4 regions of the Pseudomonas sp. GW821-FHT01C01 genome follow, and region 2 is predicted to be linked to each of the others. Evidence: predicted binding sites of a transcription regulator. Region 2 holds the regulator's gene; each other region holds the start of a gene.
The links. The regulator FliA, encoded in region 2, starts transcription of late flagellar genes. The targets are predictions, from matches to a motif close to CTAAAGTTTNNNNNNNNNNNGCCGNTAA.

Region 1: AC07XF_RS24705 (methyl-accepting chemotaxis protein) is a predicted target of FliA. The motif match lies at 2,458-2,485, and genes of this name have one in related genera.
Region 3: flgM (flagellar biosynthesis anti-sigma factor FlgM) is a predicted target of FliA. The motif match lies at 1,861-1,888, and genes of this name have one in related genera.
Region 4: AC07XF_RS07975 (flagellar protein MotY) is a predicted target of FliA. The motif match lies at 2,736-2,763, and genes of this name have one in related genera.

What each region holds. Positions count from the first base shown of each region.
Region 1 covers NZ_JBWKXF010000056.1:17,675-21,680, forward strand. The annotation lists gene AC07XF_RS24695 (inorganic phosphate transporter) at 1-922, opposite strand, end outside; gene AC07XF_RS24700 (transporter) at 1,153-2,175, opposite strand; gene AC07XF_RS24705 (methyl-accepting chemotaxis protein) at 2,599-4,006, shown strand, end outside.
Region 2 covers NZ_JBWKXF010000009.1:91,324-95,329, forward strand. The annotation lists gene flhF (flagellar biosynthesis GTPase FlhF) at 1-421, shown strand, start outside; gene fleN (flagellar synthesis regulator FleN) at 538-1,368, shown strand; gene fliA (RNA polymerase sigma factor FliA) at 1,365-2,105, shown strand; gene AC07XF_RS08990 (chemotaxis response regulator CheY) at 2,274-2,645, shown strand; gene AC07XF_RS08995 (protein phosphatase CheZ) at 2,667-3,455, shown strand; gene AC07XF_RS09000 (chemotaxis protein CheA) at 3,503-4,006, shown strand, end outside.
Region 3 covers NZ_JBWKXF010000020.1:59,791-63,796, reverse strand. The annotation lists gene AC07XF_RS14600 (MFS transporter) at 1-78, shown strand, start outside; gene AC07XF_RS14595 (flagellar regulator YcgR PilZN domain-containing protein) at 142-888, opposite strand; gene AC07XF_RS14590 (flagella synthesis protein FlgN) at 982-1,449, opposite strand; gene flgM (flagellar biosynthesis anti-sigma factor FlgM) at 1,498-1,824, opposite strand; gene flgA (flagellar basal body P-ring formation chaperone FlgA) at 1,992-2,750, opposite strand; gene AC07XF_RS14575 (chemotaxis protein CheV) at 2,834-3,766, shown strand; gene cheR (protein-glutamate O-methyltransferase CheR) at 3,812-4,006, shown strand, end outside.
Region 4 covers NZ_JBWKXF010000008.1:62,751-66,756, reverse strand. The annotation lists gene AC07XF_RS07985 (hypothetical protein) at 1-266, shown strand, start outside; gene AC07XF_RS07980 (argininosuccinate synthase) at 418-1,635, opposite strand; gene AC07XF_RS07975 (flagellar protein MotY) at 1,765-2,670, opposite strand; gene pyrC (dihydroorotase) at 2,830-3,876, shown strand; gene rnt (ribonuclease T) at 3,873-4,006, shown strand, end outside.

The DNA of each region.
Region 1 (4,006 bases), on a different contig from region 2:
CGACTGCCGCGAACTGCAACGCTTGATCAGCCGGCATGGTGCGGTTCAGTGCGTAAGCCATTGGCAGCGTTCCCACCAGAATCAGCATGATCAGGCCCATGCCTTTCTGGCCGTCGTTCGAACCGTGGGCAAACGACACGCCGGTGCAGGTCACGATCAGCAGGCCGCGAATCCACCATGGCGGCGGGGTCTCGCCCTTTGGCTCCTTATACAGCGCACGATTCTTCACGAAAGCGCGCAGGGCCAGTAACAGCAGCGCGGCGCAGCCAAAGCCGACCAGTGGCGAAAGCAGCAGCGCATAACCGATCTTGGTGGCCTGGGCCCAGTCCACACCGCTGGTGCCGTCGCGGCCGTGCATCAGGGCGTTGGCCACGCCGACACCGATGATCGAGCCGATCAGGGTGTGCGATGACGACGCCGGCAGCCCCAGCCACCAGGTGCCGAGGTTCCACAGGATCGCAGCGATCAACAGGGCGAAGATCATCGCGAAACCGGCGGACGAGCCGACTTGCAGGATCAGCTCCACCGGTAGCAGGGCGATAATGCCGAACGCCACCGCGCCGCTGGACAGCAGCACCCCGAGGAAGTTGAAAAAGCCGGACCAGACCACCGCGACGTTTGGCGGCAGCGAGTTGGTGTAAATCACCGTGGCCACCGCGTTGGCAGTGTCATGGAAGCCGTTGACGAACTCAAAACCCAGGGCGATCAGCAGTGCCACGCCGAGCAGTAGAAACGGCGTCCAGGTGGTCACCACCGTGCCGAGTTCGTTCATGTCGTGCATCAGGCTGTAAGCGGTGAACAACAAGCCGATGGCCAGCACGGCAAAAAACACCACGATGGTGAGCAGACCGGGTTTTTTGTCGAATTGCGGTTTGGCGCTACCGGCGGGCGCCGGGGCGGCGGTGAAGGAGGGGGTAGCCATCACGGACATTCCTGAGGAGGGAAGGAGTATCAGTGATAATCGTTGCCAATTGTTACAGGGAGACTGCTTTGGATCAGTGTTTGGGTATTTCGCAGCCCACTGATCTGAAGTCGAACACTTAACCCTGTAGGAGCGAGCTTGCTCGCGATAGCGTCCTGACAGCCAACATTTATGTTGGATGAACTGACCTCATCGCGAGCAAGCTCGCTCCTACAGAGTTGCTGGGATGTTCAATAATCCTGCTGCTTGCGAAACGCCCAGCGCCCGGCAATCACGGTAAAGGTCGCGACCAGCGCCACCAGGATCCAGAAACCTTCCGGATCACCGGCCAGCGGAATGCCGCCGACGTTCATGCCGAAAAAACCGGCGATGATGTTGATCGGCAGCGCCAGCACCGTCACCACCGTCAGGGTGAACAGCGTGCGGTTGGTCTGTTCGTTGATGTTGGCGGCGATCTCTTCCTGCAACAGCTTGATCCGCTCACCCAGCGCCGTGAGGTCGTTGATGATCAGCGCAAACTCCTCGGTGGATTTGCGCAGCTCCTTCACGTCTTCCTTTTGCAGCCATTGCGGCGGCCGGTTGAGCAGGCGCAGCAACGAGCCCGGCTCCAGCGCCAGCAGCCGTTGCAAACGCACCAGCACCCGACGATTGGCGCCCAGTTCCGCGCGGTTGGTCGACAGGCGCGAAGAGAGCAATTCATCTTCGATCTGATCCACACTCTGGCTGGTCTTGCGCACGATCTGGGTCAGCACTTCACCCTGGTCGCGCAGCAAGTGCACCAGCAGCTCCAGCGGGGAGCGAAAGCATTCCCGGGCCTTCACCGAGGAGCGCAGTTTGTCCACCGAGTGCAGCGGTTGCAGGCGGGCGCTGATGATCAGCCGGCTGCGGGCGCACACCCACAGCGTCGAGACATCCGACGACACCATGTTGCTGAGGTTGAACACCACGTCGTTGACCACCGCGAGCAGCGCCGAATCGACATGCTCAATGCGCGTCGAGCGCGAGCCTTCGTGCAGCGCTTCGAAAAATTCCTCGGGCAATTCCAGATGACTCTTCATCCAGCGTTCGCACGCGGCATGGGCGAGGTTCAGGTGCAGCCAGAGAAATTGCTCGTCGCTTTCCGGTTGTTGCAGGTACTGCAAGGCCTCGGCGGAATTGATTTCCCGACCGGCCTCGCCGGGGCGAAAGCTGAAACCGTAAAGCAGGCCGAACAGATCCGTGTCGCGATGGCTTTGATCGATGCTGTGGTTCATGAGGACTCGCAAGGGGAGGGCTCTACCGCTCTTGTGTAGCAGCTGGCGAAGCCTGCGTTCGGCTGCGCAGCAGTCGTGAAATCAGGCAATGCATTTCCATTGGAAGACCGCGTGTTCAAGTTGACGACTGCTGCGCAGCCGAACGCAGGCTTCGCCAGCTGCTACAGGACACGTTATGGCTGGTTTACAGGTTCACTTGAGCGGCATCATCGCAAGCAGGGATGACGTTTTTGTGACAGGTAAATAACGCCAAAAAATTGCTCTACCGGCGGTCGGAATTCTCTCAAGAACTGCTCTGGCACGCCGATCACGCTTGGGTTAAGTTGCGCGCCGCAGGCCTCGGCCGTGATCGCAGACAGGGATGTCCGGACACCTTCCACGCCTTACCGGGGCGTGCCTCATTCCTGTCATGAGTACCATCCGATGCTTTTGCAAAAGTCCCTGAGAGCGCAAATTCTCGCCCTGCTGAGCGGCAGCCTGCTGGCGATGCTGTTGATCGCCCTGGCGTGCTTTCACTTCCTGTCCAGCGGCGTGCAGAGCTACGCCAAGCTGATCGAAGGCCCGCTGCATACCTCGCAATTGATCGATGAAGCCAACCTGCAATTCAAGGTGCAGGTGCAGGAGTGGAAAAACGTCCTGTTGCGTGGCAAGCAACCGGCGGACCTGAGCAAGTACTGGGGGCAATTCGAAGACCGTCAGCGCGATGTGCAAAACATCCTCGGCGAACTGGCCGGGCAGAAGGGCATCGAGCCACAACTCAAGAGCCGCATCGAGCGCTTGCGTGACGAGCATCGCCAGTTGGGCGCGGCGTATCAGAAGGGCCGGGACGCGTTCGTGGCAGCGGGTGGCGATCCGACGGCGGGCGACACGGCGGTCAAGGGTGTGGACCGCGCGACCAGCGATCAAATGAGCGAGCTGGTCAGCGAGCTACGCAAGCAGGGCGCCGAGCAATCGACATTGATCAGTGCCAGTGCCGATCGCACAGTGTTGCTGGGGCTTGTTGTGATGCTGGTTTCGGGGCTGCTGATCGGCCTGCTGAGCCTGTGGCTGGTCAACCGCAACCTGGTCGAGCCGATCCGCAAACTGATCGAATACGTGGCGCAACTCAGCCAGGGCCGTTTTGCCGAGCGCGTGGCCAGCACCCGTCAGGACGAGTTGGGCAAACTGGCGATGGCCGCCAACACCCTGCGCGATTTCCTCGCTGAAACCTTCAGCCGTTTGCAGCGCAGCGCGTCGGATCTGGACAACGCCAGCGGTGAGTTGAACTCGATTGCCACCGTGATGGCTGGCGGTACCAACGAGCAGTTCAACCGCACCGACCAGGTGGCCACGGCGATGAACGAAATGTCCGCTACCGCACAGGAAGTCGCCCGTCATGCCGCCGAAGCGGCGCGGGCCGCCGACGATGCCGACCAGTCTGCCCAGCAGGGCGAAAAAGTCATGCAGGGCACCATCCACACCATCACCCAGATGCGCGGCGAAATCGCCAACACCGCCACGGTCATCCGCCAACTGGAAACCGACAGCGGGCGCATCGGCAAGGTCCTGGAAGTGATTCGCGGCATCGCCGAACAGACCAACCTGCTGGCGCTCAACGCGGCCATCGAAGCGGCCCGTGCCGGCGAGGCCGGACGCGGTTTCGCGGTGGTGGCCGATGAAGTGCGCAGCCTGGCCCAGCGCACGGCGGCGTCGATCATCGAAATCAACCAGATTATCCAGACCGTACAGACCGGTGCAATCGAAGCGGCCCAGGCGATTGAAAGCGGTCAGGCGCGCAGCGAGCAAAGTGTCGAACAAGTGACCCAGGCCGGTGCCATGCTTGAACGCATCA
Region 2 (4,006 bases):
GGTGCTGATCGATACCGCCGGCCTGCAGGCCAGCGATCCGGCACTGCGCATGCAGCTCGAAAGCCTGGCCGGTCGTGGCATCCGCTCGAAAAATTATCTGGTCCTGGCAACCACCAGCCAGAAACAGGTTCTAACGGCCGCGTACCACAGTTACAAGCGTTGTGGGCTCGCTGGCTGCATTCTGACTAAACTGGATGAAACGGCAAGCCTGGGCGAGGTGTTGAGCCTGGCCATCAGTCATGAGCTGCCGGTGGCCTACCTGACCGATGGCCCGCGGATTCCGGATGATTTGCATCTGCCGCGTCGTCACCAGTTGGTCAGTCGCGCCGTGAGTGTGCAAATGCAGGAAGAACCCAGCGAAGAAGCCATGGCTGACATGTTCGCTGACATCTACCACAGCCCGACCAAGCAGGTTGGCTGAGGTAATAATGAACAGTTTTTGTACCTACATCGATGGTCTGCCATGCATTGTTCCGTTTGCGAACGCGCAGCCAGTAATGTGGCCTCCGTCTATGCAAGACAAGGTAAAGAAATAACATGGGCAGCATGCATCCCGTACAGGTGATCGCGGTGACCGGCGGCAAAGGTGGCGTCGGGAAAACTAACGTGTCAGTGAACTTGTCCCTGGCTTTGGCTGAGCTTGGCCGGCGCGTCATGTTGCTGGACGCCGACCTGGGGTTGGCGAACGTCGACGTTCTGCTGGGCCTGACACCCAAACGTACCCTGGCCGACGTAATCGAGGGCCGCTGCGAACTGCGCGACGTACTGCTGCAGGGGCCAGGCGGCATCCGTATCGTTCCGGCCGCATCCGGCACTCAGAGCATGGTGCATCTGAGCCCCGCGCAACACGCCGGCCTGATCCAGGCCTTCAGTGATATCGGCGACAACCTCGACGTACTGGTGATCGACACTGCTGCGGGCATTGGTGACTCGGTGGTCAGTTTCGTTCGCGCAGCCCAGGAAGTGCTGCTGGTGGTGTGCGACGAACCGACCTCGATTACCGATGCCTACGCCTTGATCAAGTTGCTCAATCGCGACTACGGCATGAACCGCTTCCGTGTCCTGGCCAACATGGCCCAGAGCCCGCAGGAAGGGCGCAACCTGTTCGCCAAGTTGACCAAGGTCACGGATCGCTTCCTCGACGTCGCCCTGCAGTACGTCGGCGCGGTGCCCTACGACGAAAGCGTGCGCAAGGCCGTGCAGAAGCAGCGCGCCGTCTACGAAGCCTTCCCGCGTTCCAAGTGCTCGCTGGCGTTCAAGGCCATCGCACAGAAAGTCGATACCTGGCCGCTGCCCGCCAACCCGCGCGGGCACCTGGAGTTTTTCGTCGAGCGCCTGGTGCAACAGACAGCAGGACCTGTTCTATGACGGCCAGCGGTTACAACCTCTACAAAAAATCGGCGCGTGATGCGCAGTACGAGCTGATCGAGCGTTACGCGCCGCTGGTTAAACGCATTGCCTACCACTTGCTGGCGCGCTTGCCGGCCAGTGTCCAGGTCGAAGACCTGATCCAGGCCGGGATGATCGGCCTGCTTGAAGTGTCGACCAAATATGACGCCAGCAAAGGCGCCAGTTTCGAGACGTACGCGGGCATTCGAATCCGCGGCGCCATGCTCGATGAAGTGCGCAAGGGGGACTGGGCGCCACGTTCGGTTCACCGCAATACGCGCATGGTCAGCGACGCCATTCGCTCGATTGAAGCGAAAACCGGCCGTGATGCTAAAGATCACGAAGTTGCGGCCGAACTCCAATTGAGTCTCGATGATTACTACGGGATTTTGAACGACACCCTGGGCAGCCGGTTATTCAGTTTCGACGATCTCTTGCAGGACGGCGAACACGAAGGGCTGCACGAGGATGGCGCGAGTGCTCATCTCGAGCCGTCACGCGACCTGGAGGATGAACGCTTCCAGGCTGCGCTGGCGGATGCGATTGCCAATTTGCCGGAGCGTGAGCGACTGGTGTTGGCGCTGTACTACGACGAAGAGTTGAACCTCAAGGAAATCGGTGAGGTCCTGGGGGTCAGCGAATCTCGGGTCAGCCAGTTACACAGCCAGTGCGCGGCCCGTTTGCGGGGGCGTTTGGGGGAGTGGCGAGCGCGCTGAAGGCAGTGTGGGGGACACTGCGAAAGAGGCTGGTGTGGTGTTGAACTGCGCCGGTCCCGATCTGTTGTGCTCCAGACAGTCATTGAGTGCTTTGCCGGATTGATTGAAATGGCGCGTCCAGGTGCTGGGCGCGTTTAAGACTGCTTGGAGGTCGAATTGGACAAGAACATGAAAATCCTCATCGTTGATGACTTCTCAACGATGCGGCGGATCATCAAGAACCTGCTGCGTGACCTTGGGTTCACCAACACCGTCGAGGCCGACGATGGCACTACCGCCATTCCGGTGCTCAACAGCGGAAGCATCGACTTTCTGGTAACGGACTGGAACATGCCTGGCATGACCGGTATCGATCTGCTGCGCCACGTGCGTGCCGATGAAAAGCTCAAGCACCTGCCGGTGCTGATGGTGACTGCTGAAGCCAAGCGTGAGCAGATCATCGAAGCGGCCCAGGCCGGCGTTAACGGCTATGTGGTCAAACCCTTCACAGCCCAGGCGTTGAAAGAAAAAATCGAGAAGATTTTCGAACGCATCGGTTGATGAGTGCGCCACGGGGGAGCTATGGGCAATAACGAAACTTCATTGGGCGATTTTGAGTCGACCCTGAAAAAACACGCCGTCGAATTGGTCGAGAGCCTTGAAAAAGGCAAGTTCGGCGACGCGGTGCAATTGATCCATGAGCTCAACCAGACCCGTGACCGCGGCCTGTATCAGGAGGTAGGCAAGCTCACTCGCGAGCTGCATAGCGCGATCGTCAATTTCCAGATTGACCCGCACATGCCGCAAGCCGAAGAGGTGTCGCAGATCACCGATGCCACCGAGCGTCTGGGGTATGTGGTCAAGCTGACCGAAGCTGCGGCCAACCGCACCATGGATCTGGTGGAAAGTGCCACGCCGCTGGTCAATGGCCTGGCGGATGAAGCCCAGGCCTTGAGCACGGACTGGGGGCGCTTCATGCGTCGCGAAGTCGGTGCGGAAGAGTTCCGCGAGCTGGCCCGGCGGGTCGACGGCTTCCTGGCACGCAGCGGCACGGACAATCGTGCGGTGTCGGGCAATCTCAACGACATCCTGCTTGCCCAGGATTACCAGGACCTCACAGGGCAAGTGATCAAGCGCGTGACCCAGTTGGTCACTGAAGTTGAAAGCAACTTGCTCAAGCTCGTGCTGATGGCCAGTCAGGTGGACCGCTTTGCGGGCATCGAACATGACCGTGAAGCGATGCTTGCGGAAAAAGATCCACAAAAACATCTCTCTCAGGGTGAAGGTCCGCAGATTCATGCCGATAAAAGAGAAGACGTTGTGTCCGGTCAGGACGATGTGGACGATTTGCTATCCAGCCTAGGGTTTTAGACTTTTAGGTATTTTAGGTTTTTAGACCTGTTAGGAGCACCCCCCTGATGAGCTTCGGCGCCGATGAAGAGATCCTTCAGGATTTCCTGGTTGAGGCCGGCGAGATTCTAGAGCAACTGTCCGAGCAACTGGTCGAGCTGGAAAGCCGTCCGGATGATGCGGATTTGCTCAATGCAATTTTTCGCGGTTTTCACACTGTAAAAGGGGGCGCCGGCTTCCTCCAGCTCAACGAGCTGGTGGAGTGCTGCCACATCGCCGAGAACGTGTTCGACATCCTGCGCAAGGGTGAGCGGCGCGTCGACTCGGAATTGATGGACGTGGTTCTCGAAGCGCTGGACGCGGTAAACAGCATGTTCAGCGAAGTCCGCGAGCGCAGCCCGATCACGGCTGCGACACCTGAATTGCTCGCGGCACTGGCCCGTCTGGCCGAGCCGCAATCGGCAGACGAAGCCGCACCGGCGCCTGTCGCCGAAGTGATTGAAGAGCCCGTGGCTGAAAGCGAGTCGGGCGACATCACCGACAATGAATTCGAACAACTGCTGGACTCGCTG
Region 3 (4,006 bases), on a different contig from region 2:
ACCGAAACTGAATCCGATCAGCCGCCGGAAGATCCTGATACAGGACGAGATCCCAACTTCAGCGAGGCCAGGCCTTAAATCCAGGGCACAAAAAAACGGGCAGTCACCGCAAGGGACTGCCCGTTTTTTGTTGACGCTCTATCAGATGTCGTCTTTGTCGAAGCGACGCGCTTCGCGTTGCAACTGGTAGACGAAGCGTTCGACCTGACGCTGCACCAGTCCGCTCATGTTGTGGAAGCGAACGCCGGCGAAGGTGGTGGAGATCTTTTCTTCGAAGTGCAGATAACGCAACTCGACCGGAGCGGTCATCTTGCCAAAGGGCAGTTCGGCGCTGAAACGGTCGTAAACCTGACCCAGTTGCAGGCTGCCAGTGATGTCGCCGTCGAAGCGCAGTTTGCAGCCGGTAGCGGAAATATCGAGCAGCTTGCCGCTGATCGAAGTCTTGAGCTTTTCGCCGTCCAGGTTGACGTTGACCAGTTGTGCCAGCTTCAGCGCGGCGCGGAACGCATTACGGCGCTGGTGGTACACCACTTCATCGGGCAGGCTGCCGCGATAGCAGCGGCTGCTGCCGGATTCGTCGATGGTCAATTGGCCGTTGCTTTCCCAAGCGATGCGCACGCCTTCGTGGAAGCCTTCGACCTTGAACGGTTCGCCCGCCAGCAGGTAGCGCTCGCCATCGCGGGGGATCATTTCGTCCAGGGCCATCATGTTGCTTTCACGGTCCAGGTCCACCAGATAGCTCTGGAAGCGCTGGCTGCGCTCGTGGAACGTGATGATCAGCGGGTCATGGCTTTCGAGCAGCTGGCGCAGGTTGCCGGAGATTTCCAAGGGCGTGGAGAGCACCTTGGGTGGCTGCGGAGCATCATCCACGGATAAGGCATTGGACACGGTTAATCAATCTCCAGACAAAATTTGACTACGGCTAGCCAGCATTTTGCCAGCATCTTTCGCGTCTTGGATAGAGCGGGCTCTTCGACCGGCCTAAGCCTGACTGAGCGGGCGTGGCTTAGCAAGCTTGGAGAAGGTTCCGCTGGCATCGTAAAGCGCCGGGGTTTCACCGCCGGTAAGGATTTTCAGCTGGGTGGCTGTAGCGGCTTGCTGAGTGAGGATCGACTGGCCGTTGTTGGCGTTGATGGCCTGGCACTGGGCGATGAGATCGGTCAACACGTCACTTTGCGCCAGTAACTGGTCGCCAATGCTCGACTGGCCGGCCAGTTGCTCCAGGCCGTCGCGATTGGTCGGCAGGTTAAGACTGGCGAGAATTTCACTGCGCTTGCGGCCATGCTGTTCGAGCAAAACGACCAATGCCTGTTTCTGCGCCAGGATGTCCTCGAGCAATGGCATGTCACGACCATGCAGTGCCAGGGATTCGGTCTGCAGTAACTCCAGCAGGTGTTGCGCCGGAGCAAAGTCGTCGGTGATCAGTTGCAGTAAGTTAGTGTCGTGCATGGCTGGCCTTGGGTTTTAAGCGTCCAAAAGCCTGGCGCCGGCGGTGGCCTAGCGCTGGGCTTCGAAGTTGAGCAGTTTGCTGGCTACACGGTTGCTGTCGACTTTATAGCTGCCATCGGCAATCGCTGCTTTCAACTCGGCCACGCGGGCTTTGTCGACGGCAGGCTGATCGCGCAGCTTGTCAGTGACCTTCTGCAACTGTTGAGCCTCATTGCTGAGATGTACCGATTCCCCGCTTTTGACGGTACCGGCCTGTTCGGCCGCGGACTCCAGCGGCGCGGATTTGCCGGCTTCGGCGCTTTCCTTGCTGGCGCTGGTACGTGTACTGCCCGTAAGGGACGAGGAGCTGTTCAAACGGCTGAAATCGATGACCATGATAAAAAACCTCTGGGAATTTGGACGCTTGCCATGGTTTCGGCCATTCCCTGGAAAACTTTAGGCTCATTTGTCGATGAGCCGTGCGCGCGCCAGCGCTTGCCCTGCATGGAGCACAGTCTAGGGAACAGCCGGCGCAAGCGCCACATTCTGATGAACAGAGAACCTTACATGGACACTTCCACCTGCCCCGGCGCCGTGACCTGCGCCTTGATGACTCGCTGGGAATTGAGGTTTTTCACCCGGATCTGTTCTCTCAGGCTGCCGTTTGACAGGGCTTCGCCCGGCATGCGCACGCTGAGCGTACCGCTGCGGGCGGTGATCACCACCTGATCACCCTTGCGGATGACCTCGGCCTGTTCGATATGCACCAGGGTAATCACCTGGTCGGTGACCATTGGTCGGGTCAGTCGCTGGCCGATCGCCTGATCGAGGGCGGTCAGGTAGCCCTGGCCGATCAGGCTGATATCGCGCTCGCGCAGGACCACATCCCCAGGTTCGACAATGGCTGCGCGGCGCAGTGGCCGGGCGCTGGTCACGACATCGCGAAACAGGCGGACTTGAGCGGGTACGAAGACTGTCCAGGGGGATGCGCCCTCGCAGCGGACCTTGACCGTGACCCGGCCCAACGGCTTTGGACTCTCAAGCGTTGCTGTCAATTCCTTGTCGCACATGGGCATGTGCATGCGCGGATCGAGTGGGTTGACCTGGATTTCGTAGCGACCTTCCGTTTGACTGGTCGCCAGATAGTCTTCTACGGTGAATTCAAGAAAGCCCTGAGTGACGCCGATAAGCATGTCAGGCAAGGTAACCGCGTCAGCAAGGGCAGGGCTGCCAGCGTTGAACAGGCAAACGGCCGCCAGCACGCCGAGCAATTTGCGGTAGGGTGTGGTCAGGCGTCGGAAAAATGTCGGTTCTGTGTTCATAACGATTAAAAAAGCAAGCGCCGTGCCGTTTAGTGATGAAGGCGCGTCGCAACAACACTTGGCGTTGGTGTAGGAGTCTGGGCATGGCTGGTGTAATGGATTCGGTGAACCAGCGCACGCAACTGGTGGGGCAGAATCGCCTTGAGCTGTTGTTGTTCCGTCTCGACGGCCAGCAGCTGTACGGGATCAACGTATTCAAGGTTCGGGAGGTGCTGCAATGCCCCCAACTGACGTTGATGCCCAAGTCCAGTCCTGTCGTGTGCGGCGTGGCGAACATCCGGGGAGCGACCATTCCGATCCTTGATCTGGCAATGGCGACCGGCTCCGGTGCTTTGAAGGACAAGAACAATCCCTTCGTGATCATCACGGAGTACAACACCAAGACCCAGGGTTTCCTGGTTCGCTCGGTGGAACGCATCGTCAACATGAACTGGGAGGAGATCCATCCGCCACCCAAGGGCACCGGACGCGATCACTACCTGACGGCGGTGACGCGGGTCGACAATCAGTTGGTCGAAATCATCGACGTCGAGAAAGTGCTGGCGGAAGTGGCGCCGACGCCGGAAGCGATTTCCGTGGGTGTGGTGGATGTCGAAACCCAGCACAAGGCGCTTTCGTTGCGTGTGCTGACGGTCGACGACTCGTCGGTGGCGCGCAAGCAGGTCACGCGTTGCCTGCAAACGGTCGGTGTCGAAGTGGTGGCGTTGAACGATGGTCGGCAAGCGCTGGACTACCTGCGCAAACTGGTCGACGAGGGCAAGAAACCGGAAGAAGAGTTCCTGATGATGATCTCCGACATCGAGATGCCGGAGATGGACGGGTACACCCTGACGGCGGAAATCCGCAACGACCCGCGCATGCAAAAGCTTCATATCATCCTGCATACTTCGTTGTCGGGGGTATTCAATCAGGCGATGGTCAAGAAGGTCGGTGCCGATGACTTCCTGGCCAAATTCCGTCCTGATGACCTGGCATCCCGGGTAGTCGACCGGATCAAAGCAGCAGATATCAGCTAGGGGCCTGCGCCCCTGGCAGTCACCACGATTTAAGAGGCGGCATCATTGTCTACGGGTAATTTGGATTTCGAACAGTTCCGGGTATTCCTGGAAAAAGCCTGTGGCATTTTGCTCGGTGAAAACAAGCAGTACCTGGTCTCCAGCCGTCTCAACAAACTGATGGAACAGCAAGGCATCAAGTCTTTGGGAGAGTTGGTTCAGCGCATGCAGACCCAGCCGCGCAGCGGTTTGCGCGAGCAG
Region 4 (4,006 bases), on a different contig from region 2:
TGTACATCATTGATGCACGCTGGATGAACAAGGAGATCGAATTTGGAGCGCTGCTGGAAAAAATCCAGAGGCCACGGGAAAAGACGGCGTACGTGATTCTGTTTATCACTTGTGCCGTTTCGGAGACTTTACTGAAAGCCAGTGCGCTTAAACATTCAAGGCAGACCAGAAAGCGCAGTGCCGCCTTTCATGTTGCCTACAATCTGGACTCGCACAGGTTGTCGGTCATTGACCAGGCCGGACAACCGGCAAACAACAATGCGTAGTACAGGACAGACCATTGGAAGGAGAAAAACAGGAAATCATCAGCGCAATCGAAATCACGCGACAACGCAGTAACTGGCGTCACCCCCCCCGTTTTCAGGTGCCTGACCTCGTCGAGGACGAGGCCAGGCACCCATCACGATGTCAAAGGTCTCAGAACAGCTTCCGGCCTTTGTTCGCCGCAATGCGCATGCGCAGGGCGTTGAGCTTGATGAAGCCCGCTGCATCCGCCTGGTTGTACGCGCCGCCATCTTCTTCGAAGGTAGCGATGTTGGCGTCGAACAGCGAGTCGTCGGACTTGCGGCCAGTGACGATCACATTGCCCTTGTACAGCTTCAGGCGCACAACGCCGTTCACGTTGACCTGGGACGCATCGATCATCTGTTGCAGCATCAGACGCTCAGGGCTCCACCAGTAGCCGGTGTAGATCAGGCTGGCGTACTTGGGCATCAGCTCGTCTTTGAGGTGAGCCACTTCGCGGTCCAGGGTGATCGATTCGATCGCACGGTGGGCACGCAGCATGATGGTGCCGCCTGGGGTTTCGTAGCAGCCACGGGACTTCATGCCCACGTAGCGGTTCTCGACGATGTCGAGACGACCGATACCGTGTTCGCCACCGATACGGTTCAGGGTCGCCAGTACGGTGGCCGGAGTCATTTCGACGCCGTCCAGCGCGACGATGTCGCCGTTGCGGTAGGTCAGCTCCAGGTACTGCGGCTTGTCTGGAGCGTTTTCCGGGGAAACGGTCCAGCGCCACATGTCTTCTTCGTGCTCGGTCCAGGTGTCTTCCAGCACGCCGCCTTCATAGGAGATGTGCAGCAGGTTGGCATCCATGGAGTATGGGGATTTTTTCTTGCCGTGGCGCTCGATCGGGATCGCGTGCTTCGCGGCGTAGTCCATCAGCTTTTCACGGGACAGCAGGTCCCATTCGCGCCACGGAGCGATCACTTTCACACCTGGCTTCAAGGCGTACGCACCGAGTTCAAAACGAACCTGGTCGTTACCTTTGCCGGTGGCGCCGTGGGAAATGGCGTCAGCGCCGGTTTCGTTGGCGATTTCGATCAGACGCTTGGCGATCAACGGACGAGCGATGGAAGTACCCAGCAGGTACTCGCCTTCGTAAACGGTGTTGGCGCGGAACATCGGGAAAACGAAATCGCGCACGAACTCTTCGCGCAAGTCGTCGATGTAGATCTCTTTGACGCCCATGGCCTGAGCCTTGGCGCGTGCAGGTTCGACCTCTTCGCCCTGACCCAGGTCAGCGGTGAAGGTCACCACTTCACAGTTATAAGTATCCTGCAGCCACTTGAGGATCACCGAAGTGTCCAGGCCGCCGGAATACGCCAGAACGACCTTGTTTACGTCCGCCATGCCATCACTCCACGGGGTTCTACGGAAAGCCGTGAAGTCTACCGCTCATGCAGGATAATTTACAGAGGCGCGACAGCTTATGACGACAAAGCGACAGAATCTGTCGAGAGGGCGACGATGATCGAAGAGTCAGGAAGTTGCCGAAGTGGCCGCTTTCGTCGCCTGCGGGGCGACTTGTTCCGTTGGTGCTCCCCGCTCCAGGCGTACCGCTACACGACGGTTCTTGGCGCGGTTGGCGTTGTTGGTATTAGGCGCCAGCGGATAACGCTCGCCGTGGAAACGCAGGGTGATTTGCGACTCCTGGATGCCGTTGGCCTTGAAGAACTCCATCACTGCCAGCGCCCGGCGCCGCGACAGGTCGCGGTTGGTCAGGCGGTTGCCGCTGTTGTCGGAGTGACCGTCGAGCTCGATGTGATTGACCGTCGGATCGGCCTTCATGTACTCCAGCATCACCTGCAGCTTGGCCTTCGCCGCACTGTCGAGTTCGATTCCGCCGCCGGGGAAGCCGATTTCGGATTGCTTCACCTGCTCGAAGTTCTGCGGCAACAATTTGGCCACGCAACCCTGGTAATCGGCAAAGGCTTTATTGAACCTGACCGGCAACAAACGCACTTCCGAGACCCGGCCATCCCCCGAAGAGTGGCGAACCAACGGGCTGCGACCGTCCATCAGACCGCTGATCAGGCGTCCGGCCTGAACCTGTGAACTGTTGAACAATACGTTGCCGCTGCCAATTCTCACCGTGCCCAGATTGATATCGTCACGCCCCGGTTGCCACGGTGCCGCAGCGGCCAGCAAGGTCGCCGATCCGCCGCCGATCATCGGGTTGTAGGTTTTCAGACGAAAAGTCGCCTGCTCGCCGGCACGACGCACGAACTCGCCCGAACCGAAGTCGGTAATCGGCTGCGTCAGACGGCATTCGAACTTGTCACCTTCGACCGTCCACTCAATGTTCTCCAGACGGGTCTGGAAAGTGAGCGCCATTACCGGAAGGCTGGCAAACACACTGAGCAAGGCTAAATAACGCTGGCGCACGGGAGGCTCCACTGGCTTCTACAACAAAAAGACCGACACACACATGTTTACGGCATACCTGTTGGATATCGGAAGCTTCCTGCAAAACTTGATAGCGAGTGCCTGCAAGAGTCTTTTCCGGTAGCATTCCCTTGAGTTTGACCCGCCTGGAATCCCCTCATGTCCGACCGCCTGACCCTGCTGCGTCCCGACGACTGGCATATTCATCTTCGCGATGGTGCCGTGTTGACCAATACCGTCGCGGATGTCGCGCGCACCTTTGGCCGCGCCATCATCATGCCCAACCTGGTTCCACCGGTGCGCACCGCGGCCGAAGCCGACGGCTATCGCCAGCGGATACTCGCTGCCCGCCCGGCCGGCAGCACGTTCGAGCCGCTGATGGTCCTGTACCTGACCGACCGCACCCAGCCTGAAGAAATTCGCGAGGCCAAGGCCAGCGGATTCGTTCACGCCGCCAAGCTGTACCCGGCCGGCGCGACCACCAACTCGGACTCTGGCGTCACCAGCATCGACAAGATCTTCCCTGCACTCGAGGCCATGGCCGAAGTCGGGATGCCGTTGTTGGTTCACGGTGAAGTCACCCGTGGCGATGTCGACGTGTTCGACCGCGAAAAAATCTTCATCGATGAGCACATGCGCCGTGTAGTCGAACGTTTCCCGACTCTCAAAGTGGTTTTCGAACACATCACCACTGCGGACGCCGTGCAGTTCGTCAACTCGGCTTCGGCCAACGTAGGCGCGACCATCACTGCTCACCACCTGCTGTACAACCGCAACCACATGCTGGTAGGCGGGATTCGACCGCATTTCTATTGCCTGCCGATCCTCAAGCGCAATACGCACCAGGAAGCCCTGCTCGACGCCGCCACCAGCGGCAGCGAGAAGTTCTTCCTCGGTACCGACTCGGCGCCCCACGCCCAGCACGCCAAAGAGGCGGCCTGCGGTTGCGCCGGTTGCTACACCGCTTATGCGGCCATCGAGATGTATGCCGAAGCCTTCGAACAGCGCAATGCGCTGGACAAGCTCGAAGCCTTCGCCAGCCTCTACGGCCCCCGGTTCTATGGTCTGCCGGCCAACACCGATCGCATCACCCTGGTCCGCGAAGAATGGACCGCCCCCACCAGCCTGCCATTTGGCGAGCTGACCGTTATCCCGCTGCGCGCCGGTGAAAAACTGCGCTGGCGCCTGCTGGAGGAACACGCGTGAGTGAAGACCATTTCGACGACGAACTGGAAGGCAATGGCGGCGGAGGCGGCCCTCGTCATCCAATGGCTGCCAGGTTCCGTGGTTACCTGCCGGTTGTCGTCGACGTAGAAACCGGTGGCTTCAACTCCGC